DNA from 3 places in the Rhodococcus sp. 27YEA15 genome. Region 2 is predicted to be linked to each of the others. Evidence: riboswitches for the same ligand, from Rfam matches in the RefSeq annotation. Region 2 holds a riboswitch; each other region holds the start of a gene.
The links. Region 2 has a riboswitch for cobalamin ahead of ABH922_RS02355 (ABC transporter substrate-binding protein). Riboswitches for the same ligand answer to the same signal wherever they lie in the genome.
Positions count from the first base shown of each region.

Region 1: another riboswitch for cobalamin. It lies ahead of ABH922_RS28175 (ABC transporter substrate-binding protein); the one in region 2 lies ahead of ABH922_RS02355 (ABC transporter substrate-binding protein).
Region 3: another riboswitch for cobalamin. It lies ahead of ABH922_RS15540 (ABC transporter substrate-binding protein); the one in region 2 lies ahead of ABH922_RS02355 (ABC transporter substrate-binding protein).

Region 1 covers NZ_JBMHHW010000002.1:676,753-680,949, forward strand. Annotated here, with positions in the region: gene ABH922_RS28170 (ABC transporter permease) at 1-606, opposite strand, end outside; gene ABH922_RS28175 (ABC transporter substrate-binding protein) at 621-2,288, opposite strand; cobalamin riboswitch at 2,303-2,487, opposite strand; gene ABH922_RS28180 (methionine synthase) at 2,784-3,821, opposite strand; gene ABH922_RS28185 (putative oxygenase MesX) at 3,842-4,197, opposite strand, start outside.
Region 2 covers NZ_JBMHHW010000001.1:503,405-507,601, reverse strand. Annotated here, with positions in the region: gene ABH922_RS02360 (flavodoxin family protein) at 1,247-1,720, shown strand; cobalamin riboswitch at 1,872-2,053, shown strand; gene ABH922_RS02355 (ABC transporter substrate-binding protein) at 2,113-3,120, shown strand; gene ABH922_RS02350 (class I SAM-dependent methyltransferase) at 3,121-3,903, shown strand; gene ABH922_RS02345 (FecCD family ABC transporter permease) at 3,914-4,197, shown strand, end outside.
Region 3 covers NZ_JBMHHW010000001.1:3,276,086-3,280,282, reverse strand. Annotated here, with positions in the region: gene ABH922_RS15545 (MMPL family transporter) at 1-1,885, opposite strand, end outside; cobalamin riboswitch at 1,934-2,104, shown strand; gene ABH922_RS15540 (ABC transporter substrate-binding protein) at 2,223-3,218, shown strand; gene ABH922_RS15535 (FecCD family ABC transporter permease) at 3,218-4,197, shown strand, end outside.

The sequences.
Region 1 (4,197 bases), on a different contig from region 2:
CAGATTTGCCCGCAATAGACGCGACCAGGCATCCGACAACCCGAGTGCGAGACACAAGGCCGGCATCCATGTCTGGCTCCACTGACCATCGAGGACGGCTTTGCCGTACCCGAGATCGATGACGAACACCTGAATCAACAGCAAAGCCACCACGAAACCGGGAATAGATGCCGAGAGCAACGCGAAGCCCTGCGCGGCGTAATCAGGCCACCGGCCGCGGCAGTATGCTCCGACGACTCCGAGGACCACCGTCAAGAGCACCGCAATCACCAACGCCACCAGTGCAAGCCGCAAACTGGCCGGTAACCGCGAGAGGAACTCGTCGCCCACAGGTCGGCCGGAGGCGAACGAATACCCGAAATCGCCACGAAGGCAATTCCACAACCAATGCAGATACTGCGAGAACAAAGGAGAGTCCAGGTGAAGGCGCTCACTGAGTTCAGCTAGTTGAGCTGGATTGGGCTCCGGAATACCCTGCGCGACAAGGATCATTCGCGCAGGGTCTCCAGGAGCAAGCGGAAGCAGGCACCAGATCAGAACACTGGCGCCCAACAAGGTGATCAACGCTTCCGTCGCCCGGCGCCGTACGAGTACGAGAACTCGCATCGAAGGGACCGTCGCTACTGTCCGGTAGTGCTCGTGATGTGCCGACGAACACTCGACACCTGGTAGTCGGCCCACTCGGGTCCGGTCACAACGGTGAAGTACTTGTAGGTGCCGGCGACGACATACGCCTGATCCTCGACGAGAATGCCCTGTGCCTGTTCGAGGAGGTTGTTGCGGGCCTGATCGTCGAACTCGGTACGCAGTTTCGCGCCGATCTCGTCGATGACGGGATTCGCTATGCCCTGCGCGTTGGAGGAGCCGCCGGTCGTCCAACGCACCAGGTACGGCTGAATCGGATCAGCTGTGCCAGAGAGCGAACCACTCAGCGCCACCGATGCCTCCCAGCCCTCAGCATTTTTCTTCACTGCTGCGGAGTCCTCGGCATTGTCGATCTGCAGATCGAAGCCCGCCTTGGCCACCTGATCCTTCATCGCGATAGCGACGTCATTGGTCTCGGGCCCCTGAGCTTGGGTGACGAATCGTACGACCAGCTTCTGACCGTTCTTCTCACGGAGGCCGCCCTCACCGGGAACCCAGCCAGCCCCGTCGAGGAGCGCTTTCGCCGCCGGTAGGTCGAAATGCTGATTGTCGACTGCGAAATCCATCGCATCGGGATACAACCCGGTAGCAGCTTCGAACTGACCGTTGCCCACACCATCTGCGATTCCCTGGTAATCGATCGCCGAGGTGAAAGCCTTCCGGACGTCGGTATCGGTGAAGATCCCCGACTTGAGGTTCATCTCGACCAGCAACGACTGCAACGCCAACTTCGAGGACAACACACTGATATCCGGGTTCGACTGCAGTTCCAACTTCGCTGAAGTGGATGGGTAGAACGCCATGTCGGCTTCGCCGCTCTGGACGCCGGCTAATCGAGCCTGCTCGTCCGCGACAACCTTCACGTGCACGCCTTGCAGCGGCGGGGTCCCTTCCCAGTGCTTCGCGAACGGCGCCAGAACGAGATTCTCGGGGCTCCACTCGGTAATCGAATAGGGGCCGGAGTACGCGCCGGCGCCGACGATTTTGGTGGAATCGCCGCCGGCTGCGTCCATGATGGCAACGTCGTAGATCTGCAGCGAATTGTCGCGAGCGGCCAGCGCCGCTGGAACCATAGCGTTCGGCTCCGGCGTGGTGAGCACGACCTTGCCGCCTTCGGCGGTGACCACCGTGGCCGGATCGAGGTAGACCTGCGCAGCGGTGGACTTACTGATCTGCCTGGTCAGTGCAGCCGCAACGGCCTGAGCATCTACTGGGTTCCCGTTCTGGAACGTCACACCGTCACGCAAGGAAACCACCCATCGGGTGTCACCGTCACGCGAAACATCCTCCGCGAGCCAAGGCTTGATCTCGCCGGTGTCGGTGACCTGGAGCAGGTTCTCTGCGACACCCCAGTCGAAGAGCCAGTTGGTTCCCGTCCCCGCTGGATCGAGCCCCGCGATCTTGTAGGAGTTGTAGATCGTGAGAATGCCGTCTCCATCGGCGCGCAGAGCACTGGCCTGCGAGGAAGATCCCGTGGAACCGGTGTCCCCATTCGATGAACATCCGCCGATGACGAGCGCGGAGACCAGGATCGCGGTGGTGACGATCTTGCACCCCAACCTGCGTGCGTTCGGTGACTGGTTGGGGGTATGACTGGGTAGCCGCTCGGCGGTGAGCCGATCGCGGCGAGTGAGCGCTCGCATTATTCATCCTCGTGACGTGAACCTGTTGGGGTGCAGGTGTCCTGGCTTCCGGATCAACACTCGCCTTCGGCCTTCCAACCCAGGGAGGTCGTGGCCAGTGCATTGAAGGTCTGCTACTCGGTGACAGTTGCGGGACAGCCCCGGATTCACACCGGTGTTCCCTGCACGAGGAAACTTAGCACCCGCTAAATCAATGATGATCCGGGAGTAGAGGCACGCCACTTCTTGATGGGGCATTCGGTGCTTTCTGATTCCTGAGGGTCGGGGTCCGCCGCTCAGTCCAGTTCTTCAAAAAATCAATCCTGATGGCATTCACCGACCACCACGCCATCATCATCTCCTTCGGATCCCATAGCTGACGTCACATCGTCTTTGCCGAGGGTCCATACGTGGAAAGTCCGGTTTGCCGATCAAATGCTCTCATCGGCGCGCAGCACATACCCAGCATCTCGCATCAAACATTGTTCTTAATCGGTGAGATGCGGCCCCAATAGGTTAAGGCTTCGCGGCCGATAGCTCCTCACGAACGATGCGCGTACCCGCGCTGAGCGCGCTTAACTTCGCCAGTGCGATGTCCCGGGGGAAGGGCGCCATGCCGCAGTTCGTGCTCGGCAGAAGCTTGTCCGCGTCGACGAACCTGAGAGTGTTCCGGATGGTGTCGGCGACTTCCTCCGGAGTCTCGATCTTCCCGTTCGCCACGTCGATGGCACCGATCATGACCTTCTTGCCCCGGACGAGTTCGACGAGGTCGATCGGGACATGGGAGTTGTGGCATTCCAGCGAGATGATGCCGATGCTGGACTGCTGTAGGAGGGGGAACGACTCCTCGTACTGTCGCCACTCCGAGCCGAGGGTGGCCTTCCAGTCGGTGTTCGCCTTGATCCCGTAGCCGTAGCAGATGTGTACTGCGGTCTCCGCACGTAATCCCTCTGTTGCCCTTTCCAACGTCGCCACGCCCCAGTCCTTCATCTCATCGAAGTAGACGTTGAACGCTGGCTCGTCGAACTGGATGATGTCGACCCCCGCAGCCTCCAGGTCTCGTGCCTCCTGGTTGAGGATCGTCGCGAACTCCCACGCCAGCTTCTCGCGGCTCTTGTAGTGGCCGTCGTACAGCGTGTCGATCATCGTCATGGGGCCGGGGAGTGCCCACTTGATCGGCTGATCGGTCTGCTGCCGGAGGAATCTCGCGTCGTCGACGAAGACCGGCTTGGAGCGGCTCACTGCGCCGACCACGGTAGGCACACTCGCGTCGTAACGATTGCGGATCCGAACCGTCTCGCGCTGCTCGAAGTCGACCCCGTCGAGATGCTCGATGAACGTCGTCACGAAGTGCTGACGGGTCTGCTCTCCGTCGCTGACGATGTCGATACCGCGATCGCTCTGTTCCTTGGCGGCGATGCGCAGTGCATCTTGCTTGCCTTCGACCAACTCATCGCCCTGCAACTTCCAGGGCGCCCAGAGAGTTTCAGGCCGGGCGAGCCACGAGGGCTTGGGCAGGCTGCCGACGGTGGACGTGGGCATGATCTGGTTCATGGTCGACCTTCCTCCGGTGATCATCCGACGAGAACAGGGAAGCGGGCGGCCCACTGTTCGAGTAGCTCGCGGTGGGGCTTCACAAAGTGGTCTTCCGCGTACTTGCCCTGCTTGGTTGCCAGCTGACCGCGTTCGACGCGGTCGTAGACGATCGGGGTAGGCGAGTAGTCCGGCTGATCCAGGGTCGGTCGGTAGATCCGAGCGGCGGGCGAGTTCGCGTTGTAGATCTCCGGCCGATAGATCCTCTGGAAGGTCTCCATCACGCTGATCGTGCCGATGAGCTGCAGGTCGGTGTAGTCGCTGAGCAGATCGCCGCGGAAGTAGAACGCGAGCGGGGCGACACCGCCGGGCGGCAGGAAGTACCTGACCTGGAGAC
Region 2 (4,197 bases):
CGGCGCGAGAGCGAGCCCTGCCCACCCACCCGGCATGACACGTCGGCTTTCGACACCTCGCCGAGAGCTGACGCCAAGGAAAGGCCGGATACGGTCGGCAGACCGTATCCGGCCGGGGGCGTCGTGCGAGACGTGATTCGATCCTCGCTCGAAGGTCTCCGCCCGCCCTGCACTCACATCGCAGTGCAGGTGCCGCGGACGCGGTTCAGCGATGCCGTGCGCACGGCGTACCGCCCTGGCCATGGCATCGCGTGCAGTTCCCGAAAGTCCCCCAGACCTTTCCGTCCCCATTGCAGACAGAGCATTGCAGACAGAGCATTTTCCGTGCGCACAGTCACGGCACCTGTTGTCGCAGCACATGGTCGATCTCCTTTGCAATTGACACTCGAGAAACAGTCAGGTGCAGGTTCGTGGCCGGAGATGACCTGCATACCTCCCGTCAGGTGGTCGACGGCCTCAACTGCGAGCTTCGGTCGACGGGGGCGCCTGCGAGATTGCGGCAGCTTCTCGCTTGCGCAGGGCGCGGCCTACTTTCCATCGTCGAAACACGATCGACTCCCCACCGTTGACGACCCCTCACATGGAGCTCCATGCCGACATCCACAGAGTGATCTCGACATTTCCGTCCCCTCGATCCCGAAATCGCACCGATAGCGTCGGCCCTGCAGAACCCCTGAATAAGGTCTCACTCCATTCACTTCTGCCGAGAACGTTTCGACTCCTTCAAGAAGGTGGTGAAAATAGCTGGAGGACAACATAGGTCGAACAGACGACAATGCCGATTCCGCAATTTTGTTCGCAACATACGTTTCAGGTTCATCTCGCATCGACCGACTCCCGCAGATCGCGAGACGACTCGAACACCCACTCCACATCGGCACTGCAACCTGATCACCCAGCCATGAATCACTGCTACGCAATGAATTCGACTGAGAAAGAAACGATTCGGCCTCCCGTCGACGCTACATGAGGTTCCGAATCGGCAATGAACTCCTATGTACAAGTGTGTAATTCATGGAATCATCGATGATCGAAACGATGCCTGCAACACCTCGAGCGAATCCGTGCGCCCAGCCTGTCCTACCGACCGGTGCCGCACAGATCGACTCTCCACCAGGACCGCGGGCCATGGCGAAGCCGGTTCCCTTTCCGGCTAGGATGTACTCCGGGCGATTCGAACCACGGACCGAAACCAGTTCATCGCGAACGGGAACACACCCCGAACGGTAATACACAGGAGTACGTCGTGAAAGCAATCATAGTGTGCACCTCCGTTTCTCACGGCAATACGAAAAAGATCGCCGATGCGATCGGTGATGTGTTGCAAGCCCGAGTGGTCGATCCCGGGCAGTTCGACGCCACTGAACTCGCCGCCTACGATCTCGTGGGATTCGGGTCCGGCATCTACCTCGGGTCGTTCCATTCACAACTACGCGCGTTCGTCGACACGCTGCCCGCTCAGCCGCAACGCAAGGCATTCGTCTTCGCAACCAGCGGATTTCCCGAGTCGCGGATCCACCGATTTTCCGGACCAATGGTCGACTCGCTCGAGCAGAAAGGATTCGAGGTGGTCGGCGGCTTTTCCGCGCGCGCCTTCGACACCTTCCTACCGTTCAAGCTCGTCGGCGGATTACGAAAGGGTAGACCGAACGACTCCGATCTGGAGTCGGCACGATCCTTCGCCGAACATCTACGCAATGCGGTCGGTACCGCGTCCTGACAGGCTGCACTGCCGACTGCTCTCGCCTGCCGCAGGCGAGAGCAGTCGCCGGCTAACGGCCGAGCTGCGCATACCTGGCAAACTGGTAGGTGCGCGACTGCGTCGTCGAGGAGACGACGCGACCTGACCACATCCAGGCCTCCGACCTGGTGATAAGTTCCTGTACGCCAGCAGACCCCTCACACGAGGGGTCAGGGAATCCGGTGTAATTCCGGAACTGACGCGCAGCGGTGAGGGTGACCGCCCGGGCATATGCCACTGGATGAATATCTGGGAAGGCGCCTGGGTGGAACGATCCCGAGTCCGAAGACCGGCTGGCAGCAGGTGCCACCCGGCATCTGCTCACCCCGTGTCGGGCTCCGCGAACGAGCCCCCTGCGAGAATGAGCCTGTATGTCGCTTTCCCGTGCACACCTCTCCGGTGCCGCCGCCGCTCTCCTGCTCGGCGCCACCTTGATGGGCTGTTCGTCCGGCAAGGACTCCACCGCGTCGATCTCCGATTCAGTGACCGTATCCGTGCAGAACTGCGGCCAGGCCGTCACGGTGGACAAGCCGATCGAGCGTGCGATCGCCGTGAACCAACCAGCTGTCGAGTTGATGCTGGCGCTTGGCCTGCAGGACCGCATGGTCGGTTACGCGATGAGCGACGACGACGTTCTGCCGGACCTCCGTTCGGCGCGGGATCAGGTGAAGGCATTCGACACCGAGTTCCCGTCCTTCGAGAGCGTCCTCGAACGTGAACCCGACTTCGTCTACACCACCTTCAACTACACGTTCACCTCCGAGGGAATTGCCGATCGCAGCCGGTTCACGGATCTGGGGGTCAAGACGTACCAGTCCCCCAGCGAATGCTCCGGCCAGGACGCCGAGCAGGACCGGCCACTCGAGCTCGCAGACATGTACAGCGAGATCACCCAGGTGGCACAGCTGTTCGACGTCAGCGACAAGGGCAAGGAACTGATCGACTCTCTGAAGAGCCGAGCGGACACCGCAACCAAAGCTCTGGGCGCGGACGATGTCACTCTCGGTTGGTGGTATGCCGCCACCAAGACCCCGTACTTCGCCGGTTGCTGCGGCGCCCCCGGCATCATGACCGACGCGGTGGGCGCGAAGAACGCCTTCGACGACAACCGTCAGTATTGGCCCGAAATCGGCTGGGAGAGCATCCTGGACCGCGATCCGACTGTCCTGGTTCTCGCCGACCTCGATCGCGGCGGTGACGGCGACAGCGCAGCCGACAAGATCGCGTTCCTCGAATCCGATCCTGTCGCAAGCAAACTGACTGCGGTGCAAAACAAGCGGTACATCATTCTGGACGGCACCACCATGGACCCGTCCATCCGTAACATCGGCGGTATCGAGCAGGTTGCCGACGGTCTGCGCACGCTGGGCGTGATCTAGATGTCCGTCGACCACCCCTGCGTCGACCACCCCTGCGTCGACTACGCAGCGCTCGTGAAGGACTGGGACGCCCAGCAGAGCGCGTACATCGCCGGACGCGAGCAGCGTTTCGACGTCATTCTCGACACTCTCGAATTGCACTGTGCGGAGAACCCGTTCACGGTAGTGGATCTGGCGTGCGGCCCGGGTTCGCTGGGTGTTCGAATCCTGGACCGGTTCACCGACGCGTCGGTGATCGGGATCGACCACGATCCGATGCTGCTCGAATTGGCCCGACGCTCCACCACCCGCTTCGACGACCGGTTGACACTTCTCGACGCCGACCTTCTCGACACGAACTGGGCGGACGCGATCGATGTTCCGGTACACGCGATGGTCTCCACCACTGCCCTGCACTGGCTGCTCCCCCATCAGCTCGTCGAGCTGTACCGACAGGTCTGCGATGTGTTGACACCGGGTGGTGTTCTCCTCAACGGGGACCACTTCCGCTTCGACTCCCGTACACCGGTAGCCCGCCGGTGGGCAGCGCGCCACGACGAGCAGACGCAGCACACCTCGTTCTCAGGCGGTGCTCCCACCTGGGACGCGTGGTGGGAGACGGTGCGCGCAGTGCCGGGCATCGACGCGTTGGTCGCCGAGCGTGAGCGGCGGTTCGCCGGACGCGACGCCCCGCCGACCACCGCAGTGGACTTCCACGTCGCTGCACTGAACCAGGCCGGGTTCTCCGAGTCCGGAACGGTATGGCAGTTCTTCGACGACTACGTGGTTTACGGCGTGAAATGACCGGCGCGAGATGACCCGTCTGCGTCTGCGTCGGAATTCCGCTGCCGTGGCAGGGCTGTGGGTGTTCGGTGCGATCGCACTGACGGCGTCGATCGCGTGTGCGATCACCCTCGGCCCTGCCGGGCTGTCCGTCGCCGAGGTGACCTCGATAGTCTTCGGTCACCTCGGCGGTCCGCCTGCGGACGTCACGCCGATCCGTGACGGCATCGTGTGGAATCTGCGGCTACCCCGCACCGTTCTCGCTGCACTGTGTGGTGCCGGGCTAGGATTGTGCGGCGCGGTCATGCAGTCGAT
Region 3 (4,197 bases), 2.8 Mb from region 2:
CCGTGCGCTCGGCCCCGAACCTGACGGCCTCTTCCGTGGTCGCACCACCGTTTTTCGCTTCGACCATGCGTGACATCAGGAAGACTTCGTAGTCCGTGGACAACCCGAAGACGACTGCCAGGATCAGTACGACGAACGTCGCCTCAAGCGGTGTCTGACTGACACCGAGCAATTGCACTCCGTGACCGTCCTGGAAGACGAACGTCAGGACGCCGAATGTGGTGGCCAGACTCAGAGCTGCCATCAGCACGGCCTTGATGGGCAACACCACGGAACCGAACGCGAGGAACAACAAGATCAACGTCGAGCCCACCATGATGAGAACCATGACAGGCAGCCAGTGCAAGACGGCGTTGTTGCCGTCGTCGATCATTGCCTGACCGCCGCCGACCAGGAGTCGGGTTCCGTCCGGAGCCGAGATGGCCCGCAGATCGGTGACTGCGGCGCTCTGCGACTCCGGAGTGGAGCCTTCACTGTAGAAAGCCTGGACGGCCACCAGTTTGGCCGTACTGGCGACCACGATTGCCTGGCCGATACCGTCCACCTGTCCGGCGGCTTCGGCTATCGCCGCGCCTTCGGCAGGATTGAGCGTCGAGGCACCTTCTGCCTGCAAGATCAGCGTGGCCCCGTTGCCGGTCTGCGGAAAGTCGTTGACAAGGGTGTCCGTCGCGATACGAGCTGGATCATTGTCCGGTAGAGCGGTGTACGAGAGTTCGCCCAGGCGTGCACCGAGAAGCGGCGACGCCATTACCAGAAGAATGGCGACGATGGTGACGGAGACGGCGACGGGGCGTTTCATCACCCAGGAAGCGACTCGACCCCAGAACCGTTGTGAGCGTTCCTCACCGCGTTGGGCGGCATCCTTGCGCCAGGTCCAGGCATTGATGCGATGGCCGAGGACGGCCAACAAAGCCGGAACAGCGGTGAGCGAGAGGACTGCCGCGCTGAGCACTGCTGCGATGGCTCCGAAGCCCAGGGACTTGATGACCTCTTGGGGAAAGACGAGCATGCCGCTGAACGCGCAGATGAGAAGTAATCCGGAGAACATGACTGTTCGACCCGCGGTGAGAAGGGTTCGTCTCGCAGCAGCACCCGGTTCCGACCCCGCATTCAATTCCTCACGGAAACGGCCGACGACGAACAGTCCGTAGTCGATGGCCAGTCCCAAGCCCAGCAAGGAGGCGACGTTGATCGAGAACGACGACACCTCGGTCAACAACGTCAGGAGCCGAAGCACTGCGAGAGCACTGAGAACGCTGAGGATTCCGACGAATACCGGGACCGCCGCCGCGACGATCCCACCGAAGATGAACACCAGCAACACCAATGTGATCGGGATGGCGATGGCCTCGGCGACCACCAGATCCTGTTCGAGTTTGGTGTTGAACGCAATGCCTACCACGGTGTTGCCCGCGAATTGCGCATCGGCTCCTGGCACGTCGAGGGTGGTGAGCACATCGGCGAAGCCCGCAGCGGTGACGCCCGAGTCCGGTGCCAAGGTGATGGCGACGGCGCCGGTTCGTCCGTCGTGCGAGAGCAGGTTTGCGCGGGTGGTGGCGTCGGCAGTCCAGTAGGACTTCACCGCTGCCGTCGGTACGTCGGCCTCAAACGCGTCGATGACGGTGTTCACCGCCGGACCGATGTCGTCGAGGCTGCCGCCGTCGGACGGGGTGTAGAGAGCGATGATGTCCGGGGTCTGCGGTCCGAGGTTGTCCTCGATGATGTTCGCGACCTTCGCGGAGTCGCTACCCGGATCGATGAATCCGCCTTGACCGAGTTTGCCGAACACTCCCAGGCCCCACACACCGCTGATGAGAACTATCAGAACCGCGAGGGACAGAACCCACCATTTTCGAGCTACGACGATATGGGCCCAGCGTGTCATTGATCAACTCCGGTGTGGTGACGGTTCGGTTCGAGGTCGACTGTAGTGGTCGTTTGGTCTTCTTCCGGAAGCGTCGTGCATACTGCTTTCAAGCACTTGCAAGCCACGCGTGTGGGGGAAGCCGGTCCGAATCCGGCGCTGACCCGCAACGGTAGGTCGGCACTCGGTATTCGCCGGGTGCGGACGAGCCCGATTACCCGCCGGGTGGTGTGCGACATCCCATTCGTCGTGGTCTACGAAACGGAAGTCCAGCGGGAGCTCTGGCCCGTGACGGTATGTGGGCCCGAGAGTTCGCCGGGTTCTCCTTCGTGGCTCTGAGCCCCCTTTCGAGGTCCTCGTGTCACCGAAATTCACCCCAGTTCGCGCCGCAGTGTCGTTGTTCGCGGTCGCTCTCGTCGCTGCCGGTTGTTCGAAGGGCGATGCGGCCCAGGACTCGGCATCCACCGAATCCTTCGCGCAACCAGTCACGATCACCAACTGTGATCGTGAAGAAACCTTCGACGCACCTCCACAGCGCATCGTCACCATGAACAACCACGTCACCGAGGTACTCATAGAGATGGGCGTCGGGGATCGGATCGTCGGAATGGGTTACGGCAATGCCACTCCCACGCCGGAAACCGCAGAACAGTTCGCCAAGATCACCAACCTGGCCAAGGAGTACCCCACTGCAGAACAGATACTCGATCTGGACCCGGATCTGATCGTGGGCGGCATGAGCAGTGCCTTCCAAGAGAAGGAAGGCCGGTCCCGAGAGCTGTTCGCGGAGCGGGGAATCAATACCTTTCTGTTCTCCGAATATTGCGGTAAGGGATTTCCGGACATCTCGATGCTCGAGAACGATTACTCGCAGTTGGGCCGAGTTCTCGGTGTCGAGGAAGGTGCTGCTGCGGTAACCGAGCAGGTTGTCGGCGGACTTGACGCGGTGAAGGCTGCTGTTGCCGACACCCCGGTCGTGCCGACCTTCTTCTACGACGGCGGCAAGGACGTGCCGACGACGATCGGTGGAGTCGGTGTCGGTCAGTTGGTAGGCGACTACGCCGGGGCATCGAACATCTATTCCGAAGGTGAGCGGCCATACGTCAAGACCACGTGGGAAGTTGTCGGTGAACGCGCTCCGCAGGCGGTAGTCGTCCTCGACTACGGCGACGAGTCCGCCGAGCAGAAGATCGATTTCCTCAAGTCGCACCCGGTCATGGCTACCACTCCGGCCGTTCAACAGAATCGGTTCGTGGTTGTCCCGCTCTCCGACTTCTTCGAGAGCCCCCGTCTGGTGCGGTCGGCTCAAACCATTGCAGCGGCGCTGCATCCGGGCGTGGTCACGACACCGTGATGCGCACCCGGTCCGGGTACTCGGCGCTACTGCTGGGGCTTGCCGTAGCTCTGGCTGTGGTGATGGGATTGGCAGTCTCGTTCGGCTCGGTACGTATTCCGGTCGGCGACGTGTGGGCCATAGTCGGCTCGCGCATGCTCCCGGGAAGTTTCGAGACCTGGTGGACACCGGCGCGGGAGTCGATTGTGATCGACTCCCGCCTGCCCCGCGCGCTCACCGCCGCGGTGGTCGGCGCGTCATTGGCCATGGCAGGCGCCGTGGCGCAGGCCGTCACCCGAAATCCCCTGGCCGATCCGTACCTCCTCGGTGTCTCGTCCGGCGCCGGGTTCATGGTTGTGCTGGTCAGCGTTCTCGGTATCGGATCAGGTGTACTCGGTGTTTTCACCATTCCGGTGGCCGCTTTCGTCGGCGCCATGATTCCGCTCTTCCTCGCCTTGCTCATCGGCGGCCGATATCCACAGCCGACGGCGATCATCTTGGTGGGTGTGGCGCTGGGGCAGATATTTTCGGCCCTCATCACCTTCGTCATGCTCGTCGTGGCAGACGAGCGTCATATCACCGGCCTGATGCACTGGCTGGCGGGTGGATTCGGTGACGCCCGCTGGTCGACACTGACGTTTCCGACGCTGACCCTGCTGGTGATCGGTATTGCCCTGTTGCTCAGTGCCAAATGGATGGACGTGCTGCAGACCGGTGACGACGGCGCTGCGGCTCTCGGTATGAACGTGCGCCGTTTTCGGGTGCTGTCGTTGCTGGCAGTGTCCGTACTTGCCGGAGCCGCTGTCAGTGTTGCCGGTGGTATCGGATTCATCGGGTTGCTGATTCCGCACCTTGCGGGATTCATGGTGGGTACCAGGGCGATCCGACTGCTTCCGGCAGCGGCGCTGTTAGGGGCGGTGGCAATGGTGGCTGCCGATACTGCGTCGCGGTCGGTCGCCCAGTCGACCGAGGTGCCGGTGGGTGTGGTCACCGCGCTGGT